Regions from separate parts of the Lysinibacillus sp. NPDC094403 genome, predicted to be linked through region 2. Evidence: riboswitches for the same ligand, from Rfam matches in the RefSeq annotation. Region 2 holds a riboswitch; the other holds the start of a gene.
The links. A riboswitch is a leader RNA that binds a small molecule or an ion and turns the genes downstream of it on or off. The one in region 2 is predicted to bind S-adenosylmethionine.
Positions count from the first base shown of each region.

Region 1 (6,375 bases), on a different contig from region 2:
AACAGAGACGATGTAAATTGGCTACCCAAAAGTATTGTGGTAGCTTTTTTACTGCTTAGTACAATAAATTAAGTAACAGGGACTTTATATATAATTTATGGAAAAAAAAGTATATATGAAAATTGACAGCTATTTATAAAATGTATATTGTATATGAGTGATTTTGAAAGAGTAGATTAGTAGCTATAGCTAATTTTAATGTGATTTTGTTAGACTTTTTTTGCAATATTAATGGTACCTTTTCTTATTAGGCATGGACATGCTGAATAAGAAAATATAGGTTTACTTTGACCGATAAAAGGATTTTTTGTTGATATTTTGCTTATGTATGCCCATTTTTTAGTTGATTGTAGCCCGTAGCAGAAATCAGCGTCTTCTAATGAAAGGGATAGAAATGGTTAACTAACATCCTGATGGCTTATCACTAAAAGTTGAGAACGACATTTATTAAAACATATGCCACATATATATTAGTTGATTGGAGCGAAGGCTGGGCAACTCTTTACAACTGGTCGGACGTCTCAGGAAAGCACCCAGTCGGAATGGAACCGTCCTAATTTCTTATATTTCTGGTGAACGGAAATAGATTTTCTCAGCTTTTCAAAAGTACACGACATGAAAGAGGGTAAATGTGTGATTTTTCAAAAACAGAGAAAGACAATGGCATTAGATTTACAACAATACATTGTAAAAATGGATATAGCTAATAGCCATTCAATGAAACAGCAAATTGATTTGCTCAAATTGACAAATCGGGACTTACAATATTTAAAAGCCTTTCAACCTTTTGTAGAAGACAATATTGATCACATTGTTAATCGATTTTATAAAAAAATTGGAACTGAACGTAATTTAGTAGATATTATTAATAGACATAGTTCTGTGGAAAAGCTGAAAATTACATTGCGACGTCATATAATTGAAATGTTTAATGGTATGATTGATGATGATTTTTATCAAAGACGAGTTAAAATTGCTAAGGTTCATGTCCACATCGGGCTAAAAACGCATTGGTATATTTGTGCTTTCCAGGAGTTAACGGCATCATTTATTGACTTGGTTGAAGAACATATTAATCATCCTATGGATCAGCTCAATACAATTCGAGCTATCTCTAAAATTTCCAATTTTGAGCAACAATTGGTTCTAGAAGCGTTTGAGCACACAATTGAGCAACTTCATGAAAATATTGAACGTGAAAAAGAAGTGGTAGAGAAAAAGATTGTTGAGTCTTCGGAAGCCCTTGCCACAATATCTCAGGAAACGAATAACTCATTTTGTCGCTTAAGTAAACAATCAGATGAAATTAAACAACTAGCAAAAAAATCACTTCAAGTGTCGACTATGGCTGAGAGTCAGGCATTAGAAGGTCGTGAACGATTACAGAATCAATCACAAAATATGAGTAATATTATTTTCTCGCTTAATGATATAGCGGAAAATATTGCACAGTTGTCAGATATGTCAAAGGAAATGGAATCGATTATGAACGTCGTTACAAATATCGCCAATCAAACGAACTTGTTGGCTTTAAATGCGGCAATAGAAGCTGCTCGTGCTGGAGAAGCGGGTAAAGGCTTTAGTGTTGTTGCAGATGAAGTGAGAAAACTATCGATTCAAACAAAGGAATCTGTCACATCGGTAGCGACATTACTACACAAAACGAATGAGCGAACAGATAAACTTGTTCATTCGCTTAGTAATATTCAAGAAGAGGTAGCATCTGGTGAAGAAAATATGGTTCAAACGGAAGGACAATTTACAAACATATTGGAAGCTATGACCGAGGCCAAAGAACAAAATGGTCGGATGGAAAAAGAAGTACAAGCAATAGTAGAAATTCTAGGCGATTTAGGTATTGCCTTTAATGAAGTGAAAAATTCTGCTAAAACGTTAGCTAGCTTTGCACAAAATTTAAATTAATTAAGAGAAAAGTAAAAGGCGAAGAAATAGTGTTTAAATTTTTTTAGGTGCTACACACTTCAGGGTATAAATAACACTATATCAACTGTTAATATATAGTATCTATTATGTAGATAAAAGCCTCTAGTGAACATGTACTGTTTAATTCAATATATGCTATGAAACAAAAGGAGCTATCCAAACGCTGGATAGCTCCTTTCATGTCGTTGAAAAACTATTATGTCAATGAAATTAGGAGTCCTATTAAATAAAGTATGGCTCTTCGGCAAAACGAGAGGTTGATCTCCGTTCCGACTGTTCGATGAGCAGCTTTGGGCAACGAATGTTTTCTGTGCGAAAGCGTAGCGGCAGCAACAAATGTTTTCTGTGCGAAAGCTAGTAGACTGAAACGGAAATCACATCTAAAGCGCCACAACATTTACGCTGGTTAGCTCCATTTTTGCTAAATTTGTAAAGGGTTTAACGTAATTTTTCGATAAAAAAGTTTATACTGAATAAAGAACTAAAAATAGGGGCGGTTAATATGAAAACAGTTGTTGTATTAGGTGGCGGAATTACGGGATTGTGTACGATGCATTATTTACAACGCCAAGTTCAGGAGAAAAATTTAGATGTAAAACTTGTGCTTGTTGAAAAAAATACATACCTTGGTGGCAAGCTTCACTCTGCATACGAACAAGGTTTCATCATGGAAACAGGTGCAGATTCTATTGTAGCGCGTCATAAAGGTGTCATGGAGTTAGTAGAGGAACTTAATTTTGAGCACAATCTTGTGTACAATGAAACGGGTGTTTCATATATTTACACAAATAATGAGCTACATGCCATCCCAGCAGACTCAACGTTCGGTATTCCTATGAGCTTACAATCTCTTGAGGAAAGTACGCTTGTATCAGAGGAAGGTAAAAAAGAAGCATTAAAGGATTTAACAATGCCAAATGAAGAGTTTACAAAGGAAAGCTCTATTGGGGAATTTTTAACGTATTATTTAGGTGAGGAGCTTGTTCAAAACCAAATAGCACCCGTACTTGCAGGTGTATATTCGGGAGATTTAAATCAACTTTCAATTGCTTCCACTTTACCGTATTTAATTGATTACAAAAATGATTACGGTAGTATTATTAAAGGTTTCGATGCAAATAGGGAACAATTTGTGAAAGCATCCAATAAAAAATTTATTTCATTTAAAAATGGTTTATCATCACTAATTGATAGGCTTGAAGAAACATTAACGGATGTAGAAGTTATAAAAGGAATTGCCACTACTAGTGTTAAAAAGCAGGAAAATCAATACCTTGTTACATTAGCAAACGGTAAAATGATAGAAGCAAATCATGTTGTAATGGCACTGCCAAATGAATCGGTACAAAGCTTATTGCAGGATAAATCTTTGAACTGTTATTTTGAACAATTCAATACTGCATCCGCAATTACGATTTATTTAGGGTTTGATGTACCTGATAATAGATTACCAGCAGATGGAACAGGCTATATAGTATCCCATAATTCAGATGTTATTTGTAATGCAGCAACGTGGACAAGTCGTAAGTGGAAACATACCTCATCCGAAGGAAAACTACTTGTACGACTTTTTTATAAGAGCATTAACCCTGCGTATGAAAGATTGCGTATAATGACAAATGAAGAGTTAGCAGCTGTTGCCCTAGAGGATGTAAGAAAAAGCTTGGGGATTGAGGAAAAACCAACTGTTGTCGATGTGACAAAATGGATTGACCAGATGCCGAAGTATGATTTGGCACATCGTGAAGCGTTGCAAGGTTTAGTGCAAGAGCTTGAGAAAAACTATCCCAATTTATCGATAGCGGGATGCTCTTATTTTGGAGTAGGCATAGGTGCATGTATTCAAAATGGTAAAAAAATTGGTGAAGAACTTGCTGGAAAACTATCGTAATTGTCTGATATAAATCAAAATATTATATTTTTCGCAAAAATTATCCTGTGTTCAGTGAAATAGTCTTGACTCAATCGTTTGTAAACGTTATGATTCTTTTAATTATTTAAAAAATTCATACTAAATTCTTATCAAGAGAAGCTGAGGGACTGGCCCTATGAAGCTTCAGCAACCAACTTATTGTCAGGTGCTAAATCCAGAAGACCATTGTGTCGAAGATGAGAAGGAAAACAATTACGAAACGTTAAAGCCTTCTTTTTATGTAAAAGAAGGCTTTTTTATTTTCATAAATAAGGGAAGAGAGGCTAGTTTCATGGGATTGCTTGAAAGGTTAAAAACAAATGTTCTTACAGCAGATGGTGCAATTGGTACAGTTTTATATGGTTATGGCTTGGAGTACTGCCATGAGGAAATGAATATACAAAAACCTGAATTAATTGAAAAGATTCATAGAGAATATATAGCAGCTGGAGCCGATATTATTCAAACGAACACTTACGGTGCTAATGCAATAAAATTAGCCCGCTATGGATTAGAATCTCGTGTGCAGCAGTTTAATGAAGCTGCTATAACGATTGCAAAACGAGCGGCGGCAGAGGATGGACAATTTGTCTTAGGTACTATTGGGGGAATCCGCGGTATTCGAAAGAGTGACGCAACGTTAGAGGAAATTTTAGCAACGGTTGATGAGCAAGCTACTGTTTTACTTGCAGGAAATCCAGATGGCCTTTTACTTGAAACATATTATGATTTTGAAGAACTAACAGCAACTTTAACAATGCTACGAACTAAAACAATATTACCGATTATTGCTCAAGTTTCTATGCATGAACCAGGAGTTTTACAAAATGGAATGAGTTTAAATAACGCTTTACATGAACTTGAAGCGCTAGGTGCTGATATCGTAGGTGTTAACTGTCGCTTAGGTCCGCACCATACTATTCAAGCATTTGAAGGTGTAGAGCTTCCTGAAAAGGCTTTTATGTCGGCATATCCGAATGCCTCTCTTCTTGACTTGGAGGATGGCCGTGTCGTTTATGAATCAGAGGCAGATTATTTTGGGCGAGCAGCTGTAGCACTTCGTGACCAGGGGGTGCGTTTAATTGGTGGCTGCTGTGGTACGACACCAAAGCATATTGCTGCTGTGAAAAAGTACTTAGAGGAGCTATCTCCAGTAGAGGAAAAGTACGCGAAGCCCGAAAAAGTAGAGGTTTTACGTGAAGCAGAGCCACCAAATTACGAGCCATTACATGTAAAAGTAAAACGTGAACGCTCAGTTATAGTGGAATTAGATACACCAAGACATTTAGAGATTGAGGGCTTTATTAAAGGGGCAAAAAAATTATATGAGGCGGGCGCAGATGTCATCATGATGGCAGATAATTCACTTGCTTCCCCAAGGATTAGCAATGTCGCAATGGGTGCCTTACTGAAAGAAACGCACGGGGTACGCCCGATGACACATATAACATGCCGAGATCGTAATTTAATTGGTCTTCAATCACATTTAATGGGATTAAATGCACTAGGGATTCATGATATTTTAGCAGTTACTGGAGATCCGACAAAGGTAGGCGATTTCCCAGGGGCAACTAGCGTTTATGACGTATCATCAATGGAGCTAATCCAATTAATAAAACAATTAAATGAAGGTGTATCGTTCTCAGGGAAACCACTTCGTAAAAAGGCGAATTTCTCTGTAGCTGCTGCGTTTAATCCTAATGTACGTGTGCTGGATAGAGCTGTCTCTCGATTAGAAAAGAAAATTGAACATGGGGCAGATTATTTTATTTCACAGCCTGTTTATACAAAGGAAAAAATCGTGGAAATTTACGAGGCAACAAAGCATTTAGAAACACCAATTTATATAGGTATTATGCCAGTAACGAGCTATAAAAGTGCGGAGTTCTTACATCATGAAGTACCGGGCATCAAGCTATCAGATGATGCGTTAACGCGTATGAAGGCTTGTGGGGATGATAAGGAACGCGCAACACTAGAAGGGATTGCAATTGCCAAAGAATTAGTAGAAGTAGCAGCGGAATATTTCAATGGAATTTACCTCATCACACCATTTTTACGCTACGATATGACACTAGAATTAATGAAATTTATTGAGCAATTGGATGAACAGAAAAAAGGGGTAAGTATAAATGGCTAAGCACTTGATTGAAGAGCAACTAGAAAAACGAATTTTAATTCTTGATGGCGCAATGGGTACAATGCTACAAAATGAAAATTTATCAGCAGAGGATTTTGGCGGCGAGGAATATGATGGCTGTAATGAAAATCTCGTGCTAACTAGACCAGATGTGCTTGAAAAAGTTCATCGAAAATACTTAGAGGCTGGAGCAGATATTATTTGTACAAATACATTTGGAGGTACACCACTTGTATTAAATGAATATGATCTTGGTGCGAAGGCAGAAGAAATCAATAAACGGGCTGTGGAAATTGCACGCAAAGCAGTGGATGAGTTTTCAACATCCGACTGGCCACGTTTTGTAGCAGGGGCAATGGGACCAACTACAAAAACCTTA
Region 1 covers NZ_JBNNTL010000021.1:26,542-32,916, forward strand. The annotation lists gene ACQKMV_RS20895 (protoglobin domain-containing protein) at 634-1,923, shown strand; gene ACQKMV_RS20900 (protoporphyrinogen oxidase) at 2,447-3,835, shown strand; SAM riboswitch class I at 3,961-4,060, shown strand; gene ACQKMV_RS20905 (bifunctional homocysteine S-methyltransferase/methylenetetrahydrofolate reductase) at 4,149-5,996, shown strand; gene metH (methionine synthase) at 5,989-6,375, shown strand, end outside.
Region 1: linked by a shared signal. The riboswitch ahead of ACQKMV_RS20905 (bifunctional homocysteine S-methyltransferase/methylenetetrahydrofolate reductase) and the one ahead of ACQKMV_RS22645 (O-acetylhomoserine aminocarboxypropyltransferase/cysteine synthase family protein) in region 2 are both predicted to bind S-adenosylmethionine.

Region 2 (6,375 bases):
TCTGTTACCCAAATAACACTATAAGCTTGTACAAAATGGGATGTAGCAGCCATTTGTGCAGTAGCAATTAATTCTTCAATAATTTCCTTTGAAATCGGATTTCCATCGTAAATACGAACCGAAGAGTGGTTACGTAATAATTCTTTAACCATCTATAAAATCTCCTTTTCCCCTTTATATATATCAAGAGCATATCACGCTTCTTCTTCAAAATCGAACTTTTTAGATGTTGAAATTATTTTTAAATAATTTACAAATGCATAAAATTTCTCGTAAAACAAATTATTTTGTTAGTTATAGATTAAAAATTCTAAATAGTTTAAAATTATGTATGCGACGGTTTATTTGGTTAGATTTCTAATAATTGGATGACTATACCAGAATGATTGAACCAAGTAATCTAGTTGAACAAAATAAAGTGGGATGGAGGAATAAGGGATGGCAGAAAAGTTGGCGAAAAAGCTACGTAATGAACAGCTACGGAGCAAGGTTGTAACAGCAGAAGAAGCAGCATCTTGGATTAAGGATGGTATGGTACTTGGGATGAGCGGGTTTACACGTGCGGGTGATGTTAAAGTGGTACCTCTTGCACTAGTAGAGAAAGCTAAAAAAGAGAACTTCCAAGTAGATGTATATACAGGTGCATCACTTGGCCCAGAAGTTGACCAATACTTAGCACAAGCTGGCGTTATTCGTAAACGTGGACCTTTCCAAGCAGATGCCGGTATTCGTAACAAAATCAACAGTGGCGAAATCACATTCGTTGATGCGCATCTATCACATAATGCGGAACTAGTACGTCAAGGTATTATTGGTCCTATTGATTTTGCGATTATTGAAGCGGCTGCTATAACAGAAGACGGCTTACTAATTCCTACAACTTCAGTTGGTAACTCTCCGATTTTTGTACAAGAGGCAGACCAAATAATCATTGAGTTGAACGTAGCTCAGCTTGATGCATTAGAAGGTGTGCATGATATTTTCGTACCAGGACCACAGGGAGAACGGGATCCAATTCCATTACAATATGTATCCGATCGGCTGGGCACACCTGGTATACCACTAGATTTAGACAAAGTAAAAGGTATTGTCATTTCAGATATTTTAGATGCACCATCAACGATCGTTCCTGCGGATGAAGAAACAGATATTATGGCTAATCATTTATTAAATTTCCTACGTGAAGAAATTAAAGTAGGGCGTTTAACAACAAGCTTAAGACCAATTCAATCAGGTGTAGGCTCAGTAGCAAATGCCGTTTTATTAGGTTTTAAAGATTCTGAGTTTGAGAACTTAGAAGTATATTCAGAAGTACTGCAAGACGCGGTATTCGAATTAATTGATGCAGGGAAGGTAAACTTTGCATCTGCAACTTCTATTACTCTTTCCGAGGAAGTTGGAAACAGAGTTTATGGTAATTTTGAGAAATATGCAGATAAACTAGTATTACGTCCACAGGAAATTTCTAACCAACCAGAAATCATTCGCCGACTCGGATTAATTTCTGTTAATACAGCGCTTGAAGTAGATATTTACGGGAATGTGAATTCTACGCATGTTTCTGGCACAAAAATGATGAATGGAATCGGCGGTTCTGGAGACTTTGCTCGTAATGCGCGATTAGGTATTTTCGTCACAAAATCTTATGCGAAAGGCGGAAATATTTCTAGTATCGTTCCAATGGTATCGCATGTAGACCATACAGAGCATGATGTAGACGTAATTGTCACAGAGCAGGGAGTAGCAGACTTACGTGGGCTTGCTCCAAAAGAACGGGTTGGGCTCATTATCGATAACTGTGCCCATCCGGAATATCGTGAGCAATTATGGAAGTATTTTAACGATGCCAATGAAGCAACAGGTGGACACCATACGCCTCACAATCTAGAAAAAGCACTATCATGGCATGTGAATTACGCAAAAAATGGTACGATGAAGAACCCTGCTTTATCGAAATAATAAAGTTGTAAAGCCTTGAAGGACAGTTGATTTGTTCCTTCAAGGCTTTTAATTGTTATTAATGTAATCTCGAAAGCCTAGGAGCTCTACGAAGTGGTCGAGTAACCCCGAGAAGTGATCGGGTACCCCCCTGAACTGCTCAGCTATCCAAAGAAAAACCTATCTGCTTCTTACAATAATCCAATCCATTTCCAATACGTTGCGGAGAACAGAAGGACTAGGATGTATCCAATAATCGTTAATGGAATACCGGATTTTAAGAAATCCTTTGTTGTAAAGGCTCCTGTACCATAGGCAAGCATATTTTGCGGTGCACTAATAGGTAAGAGGAAGCCAAAGCTAATAACGAATTGTTGCACGATAACGAAACCAACCTGATCAACATTAGTCGTTAATGTTGAGGCTAAAACGATAAATACTGGTATAAGTGCAGATGCTAAGCTTGTTGCACTTGCAAAACCTAAATGAATAAGAATATTAAATAAAGTAACAAGCGCGATTGTTGCAAGAATTGGCATAGAATCTAAACCGAGTGAACCGAATACTTTATCAGATAACCACGATGCACCTTTAGTATTAAGTAAAACCGTCCCTAGCATAATTCCTACTGCAAAGACAATAATTGTCCCCCAAGGAATATGCGGTTCAACTTGCTTCCACGAATAGACCCCGATTTTTGGCATTAATAAAATGGCGATTGCAACGATTGTGACGGTTGTCGTATCGAATGGGTGAAGTTTGCCCTCGGTAGACCAGAAAAATAGTAAAACTACCGATGTTATGATTAAACGAATTTCAGGAGCTTTTAATGGACCAAGTTCCGCAAGCTGTTTTTTGATTACTTCTCTACCGCCTTCAATATTACTTGTTTCAGGCTTAATTAGTGTAATCATAATGAAAAATAGAGCTACTGACATGATGATTGAGAAGGGGGCAGCGTAAAGTAACCAAGAACCCCAAGAAATATCAACACCAAATTGTTCTTTAATAAAATTTAAAGCGACCATATTTTGAGCTGCTGCCGTTTTAATACCGATATTCCAAATGGAGACAGCTTGCACAGAGGTAATGACAAGTAAAGCAGCAAGTCGACTATCAAGTGGTAACCCAAATGCTGCTACCATTCCGAGTAGTATTGGGACAACTGCGCCTGCACGTGCAGTAGCAGAAGGGACAAAGAATGCGAGTGCAATAGATACTAAAATAGCACCGAATACAATGGCTTTCGTTTTTGTCCCTACTAGTGAAAGTATCCATAGTGCAAGACGTTTATGTAAATTCGTAATTTGCATGGCTGCCGCTAGGAAAAGAGCTGCGGCTACGAGTGCAACTGCAGAATTACTAAATCCACTTAATGCTAATTTTAATGCATCCGATGTTCCTAGCGCTCTTGCTGGATCTTCCATTGACGGAGCCAACCCTAATAAAATTGTAACAAGAGCAATAATCATGGCAGAGCTAACGGGATAGGAGACAGCTTCTGTAACCCAAAGAATGACTGCAAAAGCTAAGATAGCTAAAGCCCGTTGTCCAGCTACAGGTAAATCGCCGTTATTAGGTAAAAAAATAATGATAATTAGTGAAGCGAAAGCTAATCCAATCCAGAGCGGCTTCAAATTACGTTTCGATTTTGCTTGTTCAGAAGTAGACATACTTTTTCATCCTTTCTATAAACGTGGATATTATTTCCTGTAACATCGGCTAGTAAAATGCTTTATTAAGAAAGTAATTTGTTTATTTATTGTAAAGAAAATTTACATGTGAAATACTCTCAATTTATAGCGATAACGGGCAGTTACGAGAAAAAATGCGGTCACAGAAAAGACGAAAATTTCCAAAAGATATTATTTTTTCTTTTTGAATGCAGAGGTCACTTTAGGCTCAGTTCCCTGTATTAATCGTTTAATATTTTCGAGATGCAAAATGAGCGCTATGCCAAAAAGTAATAAGGCTATAATCGTTGGGCCAACTCCAGGAATCCATAAATATGTGGCTGTACAAAAAACAAGATAAAATTCAAGTACACCGGCAATTAAATAGTTCGTAGCGAAAGATAAAATAACAAATAAAATGAGTGCAAATAAGCCAATTTTCCAATCGACCGCAAGTAATATCCCGATGATTGAAGCAGTTCCTTTGCCACCATTGAAGCCCATATAAAATGGAAAATTATGACCTAGAATGACACCGGCAGCTACGATATAGGTAAAGAGCCAAACTTGTACTTCTGTTAATTGTGTAGTATCTGCTAGATAGACATGAGCACCGATAATAGCTGCAACGCCTTTACCGATATCGATAAGTGCAACTAAGATACCGTATTTCCATCCAAGGGAAAGTGTTGCATTAGAGGCACCTGCATTGCCAAAACCAGACTTTTTTAGATCTACTCCGGATAAAAATTGAGCAACTTTAGAACCGTGAATACAGCCAATAAAATAACCAGCAAGAAGAAAAATGATAACGGCCTTTATCATAAAAGTCCTCCTTTCTAAATAAATAGGCTCATCACCAAAAGATAGGAGTGAAATTTGTTTAAATCTATACCATTTATATAATTTGATTGGAGGCTGGACGCCCCTAGGAAAGCGTCCAGTCGGAACGGAAATCAACCCCACGTTTTGGTGATAAACTATTAAATATTAAAATAGTGTATGCGTTTGTATTACATAAAAAAGCAGACAGAAGTTTCGGAAAAAATAAAATTTTAGTGTTGACAGAGAAAAAGTCTATGTTTTATACTGTGTAACAACGATGGAAATTGAATCTCATACTCTTATCAAGAGCGGCGGAGGGATAGGCCCTATGATGCCCGGCAACCAGTAAGTGACGAACTTGCTAAGGTGCTAATTCCTACAGATTCTTATTTGGATCTGGCAGATAAGGGGAGGAAAACTTGCAACCGCAACCCTCTTCTTAGCTGAAGAGGGTTTTTTGTTTTCTACTGAAAAAATCCTCCTCATCTCCGGTACCATCGTAAAAAAATAACCATTTGGAGGTATACAATGACAAATTTTAAACCAGAAACATTGCTGTTACACGGTGGCCAAGAGCCAGACCCGGTAACAGGATCTCGTACAGTACCCGTATATCGCTCAACGGCATTCGTTTTTAAAGACACTGCTCATGCGCAACGTCTTTTTGCCTTAGAGGAAGCTGGCAATATTTACACGCGCATTACAAACCCAACTGTAGATGTTTTTGAAAAGCGAGTCGCTTTATTAGAAGGCGGTACAGCAGCAGTAGCACTTTCATCTGGTGCAGCAGCAATCGCATTTTCCATTTTAAATCTTGCAGGTGCAGGGGATGAAATTGTTGCAGCTAGCTCTTTATACGGAGGTACTTATAATTTATTCGCCAACACACTACCAAACTACGGTATTAAAACGATTTTCGTAGACGAAACAAATCCAGAAAATTTCCGAGCAGCTATTACTGATAAAACAAAGGCCGTGTTCGCTGAAATTTACGGGAACCCAAGTTTAAAGGTACTAGATATTGAAAAGGTAGCAAATATTGCACATGAAAACGGCTTGCCATTAATTATTGATAGCACATTTGCTTCGCCATATGGCTCTACACCAATTGACTTCGGTGCTGATATCGTCGTTCATTCCGCAACAAAATGGATTGGCGGCCATGGTACAACTTTAGGTGGCGTTGTAGTAGATGCAGGGAAGTTTGATTGGACTCGTGGACGTTTCCCAGGCTTTACTGAACCAGATGCTTCATATCATGGTTTGCGTTATGGTATTGACACAGCAGCAGCTGCATTTGCCACAAAACTGCGTGTACAATTACTACGCGACTTTGGACCAACATTAAGTGCAGATGCAGCATTTAATTTATTACAAGGATTAGAAACGCTTCATTTGCGTATTCCTAAACACAATGAAAATGCACTAGCAGTAGCTGAATATTTACGAAACCACCCATCTGTGGAATATGTAAATTACAATGGCTTAGAAGATTTCCCTACTCATGATTTAGCAAAAAAATATTTGAGAAATGGCTTCGGTTCAGTGCTTACTTTCGGTATTAAAGGTGGACGTGAAGCAGGACGTAAATTAATCGATAGTGTGAAATTATTCTCGCACGTAGCAAATGTAGGGGATGCCAAATCATTAATTATTCATCCTGCATCTACTACACATCAGCAACTATCAGCTGAAGAGCTAATCCAAACTGGCGTAACCGAGTCGCTCATTCGCTTATCCATCGGTCTAGAGGCAATAGAGGACATTATTGCAGATTTAGAACAAGCTATTGAACAAGTAACAGCTTCACAACAACAAGTAGAAGCATAATAATAAAAAAACATTGGTTAATGTTGTAGCGTTTACGTATTTTCTCATTCGATTGGCCTCATTTGGTAATGCGTAAAACGTTGCTGCATCATCCGCTCGCCTCATTTGG
Region 2 covers NZ_JBNNTL010000028.1:11,700-18,074, reverse strand. The annotation lists gene chrR (class II chromate reductase ChrR) at 1-152, opposite strand, end outside; gene ACQKMV_RS22660 (acetyl-CoA hydrolase/transferase family protein) at 439-1,959, shown strand; gene ACQKMV_RS22655 (DASS family sodium-coupled anion symporter) at 2,130-3,611, opposite strand; gene ACQKMV_RS22650 (glycerol-3-phosphate acyltransferase) at 3,804-4,436, opposite strand; SAM riboswitch class I at 4,733-4,846, shown strand; gene ACQKMV_RS22645 (O-acetylhomoserine aminocarboxypropyltransferase/cysteine synthase family protein) at 4,965-6,266, shown strand.